DNA from 3 places in the Pseudoduganella plicata genome. Region 1 is predicted to be linked to each of the others. Evidence: predicted binding sites of a transcription regulator. Region 1 holds the regulator's gene; each other region holds the start of a gene.
The links. The regulator sigma-54, encoded in region 1, starts transcription at its own class of promoters, with help from an activator protein. The targets are predictions, from matches to a motif close to TGGCANGNAANCTGCTTT.
Positions count from the first base shown of each region.

Region 2: E1742_RS24495 (PEP-CTERM sorting domain-containing protein) is a predicted target of sigma-54. The motif match lies at 2,728-2,745, and genes of this name have one in related genera.
Region 3: E1742_RS23640 (NF038132 family protein) is a predicted target of sigma-54. The motif match lies at 3,123-3,140, and genes of this name have one in related genera.

Region 1 covers NZ_CP038026.1:4,296,209-4,300,645, forward strand. The annotation lists gene lptC (LPS export ABC transporter periplasmic protein LptC) at 1-521, shown strand, start outside; gene lptA (lipopolysaccharide transport periplasmic protein LptA) at 532-1,107, shown strand; gene lptB (LPS export ABC transporter ATP-binding protein) at 1,107-1,871, shown strand; gene E1742_RS18930 (RNA polymerase factor sigma-54) at 1,878-3,347, shown strand; gene hpf (ribosome hibernation-promoting factor, HPF/YfiA family) at 3,432-3,782, shown strand; partial or broken gene E1742_RS18940 (enoyl-CoA hydratase/isomerase family protein) at 4,038-4,437, shown strand, end outside.
Region 2 covers NZ_CP038026.1:5,564,719-5,569,155, reverse strand. The annotation lists gene E1742_RS24500 (GDSL-type esterase/lipase family protein) at 1-336, opposite strand, end outside; gene E1742_RS24495 (PEP-CTERM sorting domain-containing protein) at 1,061-2,464, opposite strand; partial or broken gene tnpC (IS66 family transposase) at 2,827-4,072, opposite strand; gene tnpB (IS66 family insertion sequence element accessory protein TnpB) at 4,107-4,437, opposite strand, start outside.
Region 3 covers NZ_CP038026.1:5,360,390-5,364,826, reverse strand. The annotation lists gene E1742_RS23645 (S41 family peptidase) at 1-2,971, opposite strand, end outside; gene E1742_RS23640 (NF038132 family protein) at 3,177-3,992, shown strand; gene E1742_RS23635 (hypothetical protein) at 3,996-4,437, shown strand, end outside.

The DNA.
Region 1 (4,437 bases):
GGCTGGTCGAGATGATGAACCGCGGCGGCGACGAGCTGCAGGGCGGCCTCAAGGTCAACGAGCCCGATTACATCGTCGAAAATTTTTCGTTCGTGCGGATGACAAAGACGGGGCAGCCCAGCTACATCATCTCGGGCGACAAGCTGACGCACCGGCCGGTGGACGATTCGTCGGACATCGTCAAGCCCGTCGTGCGCAGCCTGTCGGGCGAGCGCGAGCCGATGGACATCCATGCCGAGCGCGCGCGCGTGGACCAGGACAACACGCGCGTGACGCTGATGGAGAACGTGCGCATCGACCGCGCCGCGTCGGCCAACTCGCAGGAAATGCATCTGGCCACGCAGTCGCTGACGATTTTCCCCGAGGAGGACCGGATGGAAACGAACCAGCCCGTGCGCCTGCAGCTGGGGAACGCCACCGCCACCGGCACGGCCATGCGCGCCAACAACGCCACGCGGCAGTTGCAATTGACCGGTCGCGGCACCATCGTGTATCCACCGCGCGGGCAACAGACCAAATAGGATTCAATCAATGAAGAAACTCATACTGACGGCGGCACTGCTGGCGGGGATGGCGGGACTGGCAGGACATGCCGTCGCCGAAAAGGCCGACTCGTACCAGAAGACGGTGATCAACTACGGCACGCTCGATGCCGACGACGTCAAGCAGGTGTACACGTTCACGGGCGACGTCACGCTGACCCGCGGCACGCTGTCGATGAAGGCCGACAAGGCCGTCGTCACCTACACGCCGGACGGCTACCAGCTTGCCACGCTGACGGGCGGCGCGCGCAAGGTCTCCTTCCGCCAGAAGCGCGACGGCGAAGGCGACCAGTGGATGGAAGGCGAAGCCGAACGGATGGAATACGACGAGAAGGCCGAGCTGGTGAAGCTGTATTCGAAGGCGAAGATCCGCCGGCTGGAAGGCAAGAAGCCGAGCGACGAAGTCGAAGGCGAGTTCATCTCCTATGACAGCCGCAAGGAATACTTCAGCGTGCGCAATACGGACGCCGGCACCAACAAGCCCGGCGCGGGCCGTGGCACGATGGTGATCCAGCCGAAACGCACGGAGCCGGCTCCGGCCTCGACACCGGCCGCGGGGAAATAATGGCGGACGTGACCCCGGAAAACTGCGGCAGCACGCTGATCGTGCGCGGCCTGCAAAAGAGCTACGGCAAGCGCCAGGTGGTGCACGACGTGTCGCTGCAGGTAGCCTGCGGCGAAGTGGTGGGCCTGCTGGGGCCGAACGGCGCGGGCAAGACGACGTCGTTCTACATGATCGTCGGCCTGGTCGCGTCCGACGCGGGCACCATCGACATCAGCGGCACCGACATCTCCAGCCTGCCGATCCACAAGCGCGCCAACCTGGGGCTGTCCTACCTGCCGCAGGAAGCGTCGGTGTTCCGCAAGCTGACGGTGGAGGAAAATATCCGCGCCGTCCTGGAAATCCAGAAGGTCGACGGCAAGGCCCTGACAAAGGCGCAGATCGACGAGCGCCTGAACAACCTGCTGGCCGACCTGCAGATCGAGAAGCTGCGCGAGAACACGGCGCTGTCGCTGTCGGGCGGCGAGCGCCGTCGCGTCGAGATCGCGCGCGCCCTGGCAACCAATCCGCGCTTCGTGTTGCTGGACGAACCGTTTGCCGGCGTCGATCCGATCGCCGTGATCGAGATCCAGCGGATCGTGCGTTTCCTGAAGGAGCGCAGTATCGGCGTGCTCATCACGGACCACAATGTACGGGAGACGCTGGGCATCTGCGACCGGGCGTACATCATCAATCAGGGCAGCGTCCTGGCGTCGGGCCGGCCGGACGATATCATTGCCGACGAATCCGTGCGGCGCGTGTATCTTGGTGAACACTTCCGTATGTGACCGCACATGAAACAGTCTCTGCAACTGCGAACGTCGCAGCACCTGGCGCTGACACCACAGCTGCAGCAGTCCATCCGGCTGCTGCAGTTGTCCACGCTGGAACTGCACCAGGAACTGGAACAGCTGCTGACGGATAACCCGCTGCTGGAACGGCTCGACGATCCGCTCGACCGTTCGCTGCGGCTGCTGGCCGATGGCGCCATCGGCCAGCAGAGCGCGCCCGAGGCACCGGCCGAAGGCCCGCCCCAGCAAACCGACGCGGCGGCCCCCGCAGAGGCAGAACCGTATGACGGCGCCGACGCGGACCGCGGCCCGGAAGGCGATACCGACTGGACCGACGCGGGCCGCGGCAAGGCGCCGGACGACGACGACGCGCGGCCGCAACTGGAAGCGAGCCATTGTTCGCTGCGCGAACACCTGATGGAGCAGATGCGGGTGACGGTGCAACAGCCGCGCGACCGGGCGCTTGTCGAGCTGATCATCGACGCGCTGGACGAAAACGGCTACCTGGAAGAGAGCCTGGACGAGATCCACGGCCGCCTGCCCGAAGAGCTGGAAGTGGAAATGGAAGAGCTGCGCACGGCGCTGGCGCTGCTGCAGAGCTTCGATCCGGTGGGCGTCGGCGCCCGCAGCGCGTCCGAATGCCTGGCGCTGCAGATCCGCAAGATGCCGGGCGTGCCGCTGGTGACGCGCCGGATGGCGCTGTGCATTGTCGAGAAACACCTGGCCTGGTTTGCCCAGCGCGACTTCAACAAGCTCAAGAAGGCGCTCGATTGCGACGACGAAGACCTGCGCGAAGCACAGGCCGTCATTCGCCAGTGCAACCCCCATCCGGGCGCCGCGTATGCGTCCGACGTGTCAGACTATGTCGTACCGGATGTGATTGTGAAGAAGGGCCGCAACGGCTGGGTGGTCACGCTGAACAACGACGTGATGCCGCGCCTGCGCGTGAACGCGCTGTATGCCAGCCTGCTCAAACAGGGCAAGGGCGAAAGCCAGATGGGCGCGCAGCTGCAGGAAGCGAAGTGGCTGATCAAGAATATGCGCCAGCGCTTCGACACGATCCTGCGCGTCGCACAGGCCATCGTCGAGCGGCAGAAGAACTTTTTCTCGCATGGCGCGGTGGCCATGCGACCCCTTGTGTTGCGTGAAATAGCTGATACACTGGGGCTACACGAGAGTACGATCTCTCGGGTGACAACTCAGAAATATATGCTCACTCCCCATGGCATGTTTGAGTTGAAGTATTTTTTTGGCAGCCACGTCGCAACCGAAGCGGGTGGGGAAGCTTCCTCGACTGCGATCCGTGCGCTGATCGTGCAATTCACAGGAGCCGAAGACCCGAAGAACCCTTTATCCGACAGTAAGATTGCGGACATGCTGGGAGAACAGGGCATGGTGATTGCGCGACGCACTGTTGCCAAGTATCGCGAAGCCTTGAAAATCCCTCCCGTCAGCCTCCGCAAGTCCTTGTAGTGCATGGGTTCCTCTGCGCCGCCGGCTTTTTACCACGGCGGGCAACGCACGAACCTTAGAGCGACATCATCTTTAGGAGTGTGTATGAATCTCACCATCAGTGGACATCATATCGACGTAACCCCAGCCATCCGCGAATACGTGCAGAACAAGCTGGAGCGCGTGAAACGACATTTCGATCAAGTGATCGACGTTTCTGTCATCCTGACTGTAGATAACCTCACCGAGAAAGAGAAGCGCCAGAAAGCAGAGATCAACCTGCGCATGTCGGGCAAGACCATATTTGTGGAAAGCGTGGCACAGGACCTGTACGCGGCCATCGATACGCTGATCGATAAGCTGGACCGCTCGGTCATGAAATACAAGGACAAAGTGCAGAATCACAATCATGATTCCATCAAGCACCTGGCCGAAAGCGATATCCCCGCTGCGTAACGCAGCTGTGTAATTCCAGAGAAAAAGGGCGCGAAAGCGCCCTTCTGCATTCAGGGTCGCGCAACAACTCCGCCATCCACTGCCGCGTTCGTGTCGACCCCCTAGGGTCACGCCCTGACATCGACACAAGCTGAGCCGTTGTTTTTTCTCGCCATCCATCAGGGCGCAATCCCCCACCGTTCCGCTTCCCGCTTTCAACGCAATATTTGTCGTCTGCCGCGCTAGAATGGGGCATCTCTGACTATTCCTGCTGCCATGAGCGAACACGTCCACATCCGCGTCGGTAACGGTACCGGTTTCATCACGCTCGATCGCCCCGGGCGTTGAATTCGCTGTCGCTGGACATGGTGCGGGCGATGACGGCGGCCTTGCTGGCATGGCGCGACGACCATGACGTCGCCGCCGTCGTTGTCCGCAGCACCAGCGAGAAGGCCCTGTGCGCCGGGGGCGATATCCGCTTCTTCCATGACGCCGGCCGCGCCACGCCCCAAGGCGGCAGCGCACTGCTGGAGGATTTTTTCACGGAAGAATACGCGCTCAATCACCTGATCCACTGCTACCCGAAACCCTATATCGCGCTGATGGACGGCGTCGTCATGGGCGGCGGCATGGGCATCGCCCAGGGCGGCCCCCGCTGCGCGGTGCGCATCGTAAC
Region 2 (4,437 bases), 1.3 Mb from region 1:
CTTTTCCTTGTACGCGTAGGCGGTCTTCCAGCCGCCGGTAGCGCAAGAGTGTTTCAACGGCAGGTTCAGGCCGGGCACCTTGATGCCGGCCTGGATAAAGGACGGCGTGGTTTTCCCGATGCCACCTGTTTTAAGCGCCGCATCGATGAAGTTTCTCGCCGACGTCAGGCTGTCTCCCCAGATGGCGATTTTATAGGCGGCGGCCGCCGGTGCGGCTTGTGCTTCCGGTCCCGTGGTCCAGGTAAATGCCGCGTCGCTGGCTTCTTGCGCCGGCAGGTTGGTGCATTCCGTTGCCGGTGCGGCGTTCGCGAGCTGGAGCGTCGTTGCCGCCAGCAATGCAATCAGGCCCCGGATTTGCTTGCTCGTTTTCTGATCAGGGCGGGAGTAAAGACCGGCGCGGTGCATTGGATCGGCGGCTTTCCTGTACGGCGCACGCCCTGATGGGGTTTTGATGGACAGTTAAAAATGATCTGGTGCATCGGCAGTCAATTCGGCGACTTGATGCCAGTCAGCCCGGAATAATATCCAATTGGAAATTCTTTGTAAAGCATTCAACTCGCCATCACCAATATTATTGCCGAGTGCGAATAATATATTTTTAACATGTGACATTTGGTGAGATTGCCGGTGCAGGCGCTACCGTCCTGCGAGCCCGCCGGGATGCTGCTCCACCACCAATAGAACATAAAAGGAACCTGCCCTGTTTCGGCGAACTTATTGATGTCGCCTACGGCTCTTTGCGCTCCCACGCGGGGTTTACAGGCCATCGGCCAGATATCTTCAAACCGTCTTTTTTCAATACTCACACCGGCTTTTCGGATAGCGGTGCAAAACAAATCCCGCGCACCTGCACTCGCTCAGTCGTCGGCACGTTTGAAATGGGAATTGAGGCGTTCGCCTCCGCTATACGGGGAGATGCGGGGAGATGCGACGGTATGGGTACCGGGACATATACGGGAAAACCCATACGTTCGGTCGCCAGCCCGACTGCATCGCTTGATGGGGAAACGGACGATAAACGCAGGCCGGCTCGGGCCGGCCCTGGCGACTTTACATCGGGTCAGCCTTGCAAGGCGGCGCCGCGCCGGCGGCGCACCGCCGCCGCCGTCAACGCCGCACCAACCAGCAACATCGACCACGTCGCCGGTTCCGGCACAGGCGATATCGTGTATTGCAGCGAGGTCGGAATGCCGTAAATGCGGCCCAGCTGACGTCCCTGATCGAGCGTGAGCAGCGTGATCACCGCCTCGTGCTTGGTTGTCAGCCGGGTGTCGATGTCGACCGTATCGAGCACGTGCTCAGCGGGATAAAACGCCGAGGGCAGCTCGAAATTGTGGACAAAGATGATTCTGGTGTTGGCGATCGGCTCATAGTTGAACGACGCACCGATACTGATGAAGGTGCGATCGTGGTCGAAACCGGTATCCCGTGCGAAGAAGATGGACGTTTTCCCGGTTCCGGAAAGCTGATGGGTGATGCCTGCGTGAGTAAAGGTGGCCACGATCTCGGCACTTCCCGCGTTGATTTGCTCGGACTGCTCGCCGACGAACGGCACCGCATCGAATGTGGTCTGGAAGCTCAATTCATAGGCGCTGCCATCGACAAAGGGCGTATCGCCGAAGACCTGCGGCATGGTCGAGTTATACAGAATCCCCGAGCTGCTGGTGTTGATCGTTACCGGCGCCGCGGCGGCGGCCAGGCAAACGGTCGATAAAACCACCGTGGCTGTGCTGCTTATCGCACGCCGGATCGGACGGCGCGCGAGGCGGAGCCGACCGCTTCGCAGGATTGCCGGCGCAGCAAGTACCGCGAGACCCAGCATCAGCAGCATCCATGCGGCCGGTTCCGGTACCGGGCTTGTGACCTGGGCAGGGGCCGGAGCGGTGATCTCATAATATAGCGACGTCGGCACCCCACTGATGCGACCTGTCAGCAGGCCATCGCTGTCGCGCATGAAAATGGTGATCTCCCGCTCGGTTGTAAACGGATTATTCAGCGTTACCGGATCGAGCCCGCCGGCAGCCGGATAGTAAATGCTGGGCAGCTTGAATCCATGCGTGAAAGACAGTGTCGAGTTCTCCAGCCCAGGCATTGGCAGTACTGCCGCTCCACTGAAGAAATCCCTTGGCGACCAGTTCTGGCCGGGCAGATAGAACAGGGACAGCAATCCGGTTCCGCTGAAGTGGTAGCTTTTGCCTCCGACCCCGAACGTTACGTCGATTGCCGCGCCCTCGATGTCTGTGTCGAGTGGACCGTGCGGAAGACTGGCGGGGACACTGAACGTGCTGGTGACGTTGAGCGTGTAGGCAGCGCCATCGGCCAGTGTGGCATCTGCAAACAAAGCGGGCATGAAAGAGTCGAACAGGACGCCGGACGTTCGCGTGGTAACCGACATGGTTTGCGCTTGAACGAGTCCGACCCAGCTCAGCATCAGTATCAGCGCGATACGTAATATAGAAGGCATTTCAACTCCCTTAGAATGAACAACCATTGGAATAAGAGTTGGTTATTTTGCAGCATTTTGACGGGGCGCGGCAAAGTGCTGATCCAAACGTTGCACGTTGTTCATTGCATATTGCTAGTCGATTTGAAATTTCCGGTGCAGCTGTAAAGGCACGCCAGCTGTAACGTCAAGACACTTATCACCGAGATCGTCGCCTGCCACACTGGATTCATCGGGCGACACGCGATACAGCCGTCCGAATCCTCAGGCCACGCTTTCAAGGAGATGCAATTATCGTCCCATCGCAAGCGGCGGCTGTGCGCCGTCTTGAGCCGATAAGCAGGAAGCGAGATGATGCTTGCCACACCGCTGGGAAGCGGAGTTCAGCCGGCCAGCTTGGCGGCACAGTTCCAGGGCAGGAAGTCGTCGACGCGGTTCACAGGATGATCGGCGATGTGCGTCAGCACATGGCGCAACCAGGCTTCGGGGTCGATGCCGTTCAGCCTGGCCGTTCCGATCAGCCCATACATGGCCGCAGCGCGTTCGCCACCGCCGTCGGCGCCGGCAAACAGATAGTTGCGCCGGCCCAGCGCGACGCCGCGCAGCGCCCGCTCGGCGGCCGAGTTGTCGATCTCGATGCGGCCGTCGTTGGCATAACGAGTCAGCGCCGGCCACAGCTTGAGGGCATAAAGGATCGCCGCTGCCGTATCGGATTTTCGCGACAGTGTGGAGAGCGTGGCGTGCAGCCAGCGCTCCAGCTCGGCGAGCAGCGGTTTCGCTTGCAGTTGGCGTGCAGCACGACGTTCGTCAGGAGGCTTGCCACGGATGGATTCTTCGATGGCATACAGCTCGCCGATCGGCGCAGTGCCTCGGTAGTGAGCGGTGTCGGGCGTGCCACATGCAAGTCATAAAACTTGCGCCGTGCGTGTGCCCAGCAAGCTGCCTCGACGACGCGGCCGGTTTCGTAGACGGCATTGAAGCCGGCATAGGCATCGGCCTGCAGCACGCCGTGGAAGCTGGCCAGGTGAGCCTGTGGATGCTCGCCCTTGCGGTCCGGCGAGTAGGCAAACCACACGGCTGGGGGCGTGGTATCACCGCTGGCGCGGTCGTCACGCACATAGGTCCACAGGCGTGTCGTGCGTGTTTTCCATTGCCCGGTGCCAGCACCGGCGGCGGCGTATCATCTGCATGCAACTTGGTGCCAGCAAAGACGTGGCGGCGCAGCACGTCGACCAGTGGGCGCAGCAGCGTGCCGGCGGCACCGACCCAGCTGGCCAGCAGACTGCGTTCGAGCTCCACGCCTTCGCGGGCATAGATGACGCTCTGGCGGTAAAGCGGCAGGTGATCGGCATACTTCGCCACCAGAACATGGGCCAGCAGCCCGGGGCCGGCGATGCCGCGTTCGATGGGGCGGCTGGCCGCCGGGGCTTGCATGATCGTGTCGCAGCAGGCGCATGCCAGCTTGGGTCGCACGTGGCGGATCATGCGGAAGCTGGCCGGTACATACTCCAGCTGTTCCGAGACATCTTCCCCGAGGTATTTCAGGTTCCCGCCGCAGTCCGGACATGCATCGTTGCCCGGCCGCTGCACCCGTTCTTCACGCGGCAGATGCGGTGGCAGCGGCATGCGTTCAGCCTTCTTGCAGTCCACCACAGCACCTTGATCAGATCACCGCGGCGTCCCGGAAAACAAACACATGGCCGCTGTACAGATCTTCCTCCAGGGCTGTCTGCACTTTTGATGCCAGGCCGTTGAAGCCCGAGCGCATATCGGTGACACCAGCCGCAAGCCAAATGCGAGTTCCTGCAGGCAGACCGATCATCCGCGCAGCCCTTTCAGCACCGCAGCCAGCGTTGCAGGATCGGGCCGGCCTTGGATGCGCATCGTGGCTTTGGTCAGCCGGATTTCGATCACGCCGTCCCAGCGCTGATCGCTCACGCCAAGTTGCGGCGGTATCGTTGGAGCCAATGTCACCGCGACCAGCCCTGGCTGAT
Region 3 (4,437 bases), 1.1 Mb from region 1:
TGTTCGGCGACGTCTGGCCGACCGGCGTCGTCCAGAATGCCCACGCCTTGCGCAGCAGCTTCTCGATGATCCAGCTGTCGATATTGCCGCCGCGGTTGCGCCGCACGTCGATGATCAGGCCGTCGCGGTTGACGTTGGCGTAGAAGTCGCGGGCAAAGGCGGCGATGTCGTCGCTGCCCATCGCGCGCAGGTGCAGGTAGCCGACGCGGCCGTCCGATGCCTGCGCGACGCGTTCGGCCCGGCCCTGCTCCCAGTCGCTGTACTGCAGCGCGGCCTGCCGTGCCATCGTCACGGGCAGCGCAATGACGGCGCGTGCGGCGCCTTTCGCCGGCTGCACGTTCAGCAGCACCTGGCGGTCGGCCTGGTTCAGCAGCAGGTCGGAGATGTCGCGCGCTTCCAGGACCGACTTGCCGTTGACGGCCGTGATCACGTCGCCCTCGCGCACGTCCACGTCGGCCTGCGCCAGCGGCGAGCGTTCGCCCGGCAGCTCGCTCTCGCTGCGGTAGACGCGGTCGACGCGATACCCGGTACTGGTCCGCGCCAGCACGCCACCCAGGCCGGCGGGCGTGCCTTCCGGCGCGCTCTTGCGGATGTCGCCCGGCGCCACCTGCGAGTGCAGCGCGCCCACTTCGGCCACCATCATGCCGAGGATGTCGTTCAGTTCCGCGCGGTCCGTCACGCGCTCGACCAGCGGCAGGTATTTGTCGCGCACGCCGACCCAGCTCACGCCGCGCATCTTGACGTCGTACAGGAAGTCGCGGTGCATGCGCCAGGCATCGTTGAACATCTGCTTCCATTCCTGGCGCGGGTTCGACACGATGCTCCAGTCGTCCACCTTCACTCTGGCCTTGCTGGTATCGGCCGGCGCCTTGGCGCCCGCTTCCACGATCAGCATGTCGCCCGGATTGCCGTTGCCCGTCCTGTAGTACAGGTGCTTGCGGTCGGCCGACAGGTCGAAGTCGCGCACGTTGGCGGCGAACGTCTCGGGCTTGGGCTCCGTGCGGGCGATGGCCAGCGTACGCAGTGCCGGGCGGTTGTCTGCGCCATCGGCATCGATGAAGTACAGGCGCTTGTCGTCCACCGCCAGCTTGCGGTAGTTGCCGGGCGCGAGCGGCACTTCGAACAGCCGCTGCGCCAGCCCGGCGTAGACGACACCCGGCAACGCCGGCTTTGGCGGCGGCACGGGTTTGGTTTCCTTGGCCTGCCTGCCATCCTTGGCCTTGTCGGCCGCCAGCTTGTCCACCGCCTTCTCGACCGCCTTCTCCGCCGCCGTCTCCTCCGGGCTTTCGGGCGGCTTGACGGCCGCCTTGCTCAATTCGTCGTCCGGCTTGAACGGGAAGCGGTTCCCGGGCTGCAGCGCCAGCGCGAAGATGCCCGTGCGCTTGTCGAATACCGGACCCATATTGCGGTCGCCCCACGGCGAGCCGTTGCTCAGCTTGAAGTGGCGCGCCGACAGGAAGTACAGCCAGCGCCCATCCGGCGAAAAAGCGGGATCGCCCGACGTGTAGCGGTCCGACGTGACGAACAGCAGCTCCTTTGTCGCGACATTGACCATGCCGATCTGGTCGCGCTGCTCGCTGCTGGCGCTGCGCACGAACGCGATGTTGCGGCTGTCCGGCGACCAGACCACGTTGTCGTGCTGGTCGATGCCGGCCTTGCCGGCGTCGTCGATCAGCGTGTTCTCGCGCGTCTTCAGGTCGAGCAGCCAGAAGCGGCCCTTCTTGTCCGTGTGGCCCAGCCAGCGCCCGTCCGGTGACGGATACAGTGCCCAGCGGTGGTTGTTGCCGTCCTTGGTGAGCTGCTCGCCGTGGCCCGAGCCATCGCTGGCGAAGCGCCAGATCTCGTTCTCGCCCGTGGTGTCGACGATCGCGTACACCCACTTCTCGTCGGCGGAAAAAATGGCGTCGCGGGCGCGGGCGCCTTCCGGCACGGCGATCTCGACGCGGCGCTGGCTGCCCGTGCCGGCGATGCTGACCCTTCCACGCGCCGTCAGCACGATGCGTTCTTCCTTGCCCGAAAGCTGCACGTTCGTCAGCGTCTCCAGCGGCGAGCGGATCAGGCGGGTGCGCTGCTGGTCGAAGTCGGAGACGAGGCTGATGTTGAGCTGCTGCGCGCTGCGTTTTGCCAGGTCGTACACGTGCAGGTCCGCGCCCAGCTGGTAGGCGACGCGGCCGTCGCCCAGCGTAGCGTTGCGCACGTCCCAGTCCTTGTACGTGGTGAGCTGGCGCACGTCGCTGCCGTCGGGCGCGGCCGTCCAAAGGTTGTCCGTACCGCCGCGGTCGCTGACGAAATACAACCGGCCCTGCCACCACATGGGGCGCTTGTTGTTGGCGGCGTCGCCCGGGAACACGGGACGCGCTTCCGCCTTGCCGTCCAGCTCGAAGCGCCACAGCTGCGCATGCGCGCCGCCGCGGTAGCGGCGCACGTTGTCGTTGGTCAGCACGAGGCCGTAACGGGTGAAGTACAGCGTCTTGCCCGTATCGTCCAGCACCGCGTCATTGGCATCGGCGACCGGGAACACACGGCGCGCCAGCGTGCCCGGCATGACGGCGGCCACGATGCGGTGCGCCCCCGGCCCGACGGAATTCTGTGTGCTGACCAGCACTTCGCCCTGAGCCGTCCAGCCCAGCACCGTGACGCTGCCGTTCTCGAACGTCAGCCGGCGCGGCAGGCCGCCCGCAAGCGGCATCACGTAAGCTTCCTGCGCCCCTTCGTAACTGGCGGCGAAAGCCACCCAGCGGCCGTCCGGCGAAATGGCGGCATGGGTTTCAGCGGCAGCATGCGTCGTCAGGCGCTGGGCGGCACCGCCGGCGGCGGGCACGCGCCACAGGTCGCCTTCGGCCGTGAAGACGACGGCATCGCCGCGGATGGCGGGGTACCTCAGGTAGGGTTGCGCGGCCGCAGCGTGGACGGCGACAGCCAGCAGTCCGGCGGACAACAGGAGACGGGAGATACGACGGAGCGAGGGCATCGGCGGGCAGTGATGGGACGGTGGAACATGATTCTGGCACAGTTCTCGGCGGGAAAATAGTATTGGTGTGGACGCCCCCCCACTGTCGGAAATTTTTACAACGTTCATCGCGGGATCGGGCGGCTCCGGGCGACGACTGGCGTAAAACATGAGGCATGAAATATGCATGTGTCCTGTTCCTGCTCAAACTCTTTGAAGGAACGCCATGAACTTTCATTCAGTCAGCCGCCTGCTGGCGGGCGGCATGCTGGCTCTGCTGGCCCAGGGTGCCTCGGCACAGATTTTCGACAATGGTCTCCCCGCGTCGTGGCAATGCACCGGCGCATGCGGCGTGTCGGAGGCCGACGGCGACGTGCAACTGGCCCCGAACGGCGGCACGCACTACGGCTGGATTTCCACCTATGGCGGCGCGCCCGGCGTCCTGCTGCCCGGGGTGAACTCGCCGGCCGACTCCGGTGGCGGCAGCCTGCTGCGCTCCCACCTGTTCACGGCGGCGGCCGGCCAGGCGCTGACGTTCCAGTTCAACTACGTGACAACGGACGCGGGCGACTTCACCGATTACGCATGGGTGCGCCTGATACATGCGGACGGCAACCAGGCCGCCCTGCTCGTTACGGCCCGCACCTCGCCGGGCGGGGGGGCCGTCCCGGGATTCGGCATGCCGCCTCCTGCCGCCTGGCTGACACCGTCATCGTCCACCGTGTCCGGGCCGCCGCCCTTCTGGAGCCCGCTGGGCGCGGATTCCGGCACCTGCTATGTGGCCGTGCGGCGTGACGGACTGGATCGGCGCCAGCTATGCCATTGCCACGAGCGGCAGTTATTATCTGGAATTCGGCGTGATGAACTGGTACGACGCGTCGGCCGACTCGGGCCTCGCGTTCGACGCCATTGCGCTCGACGGCGCCCCCCTGCCGCCGGTGCCGGAGCCGGCCACCTGGTCGCTGCTGGCCGGCGGTTTCGGCGTGCTGCTGGGCCGTCGCCGGCGATGAGGCTGCGCGCCGAACCGCCGGCAACCCGCTGACGCATGGGCAGACACGTCACCCTCCTGCGCGCGGATGGCGGCATGCCGCAGCCCATCGAGCCGGACGAGATCGTCCGCGCCCTGCAACGCATCGGCAGCCCGTACGTGCTGGCGCCGGACGCTCGCGCCGATGCCCGCCTCGTCGATCCGACCACGCCGGACGATACGGAAGTCATGTTCCTGCAGGCCGGGGAGCTGTGGGCCAGCAACCCGGGACCGACGCTGCTGGCACTGATGCTCGATCTGGCGCGCGAACTTGGGGCGCGCGTGCGCGATGACGAGCTCCAGACCTATCGCACCGTGGGGGAGACCTACGTCCATCCGGACGACATCGAGCTGCTGGCGCGCCTGCCGCAGCAGGCGCAGGCCGGTCCGCCGCGCCGCGCGACCGGTGCGCTGGTGCCGATCTGCATCGGGGCGCTGCTGGGGATACTGTTGCTGCTGT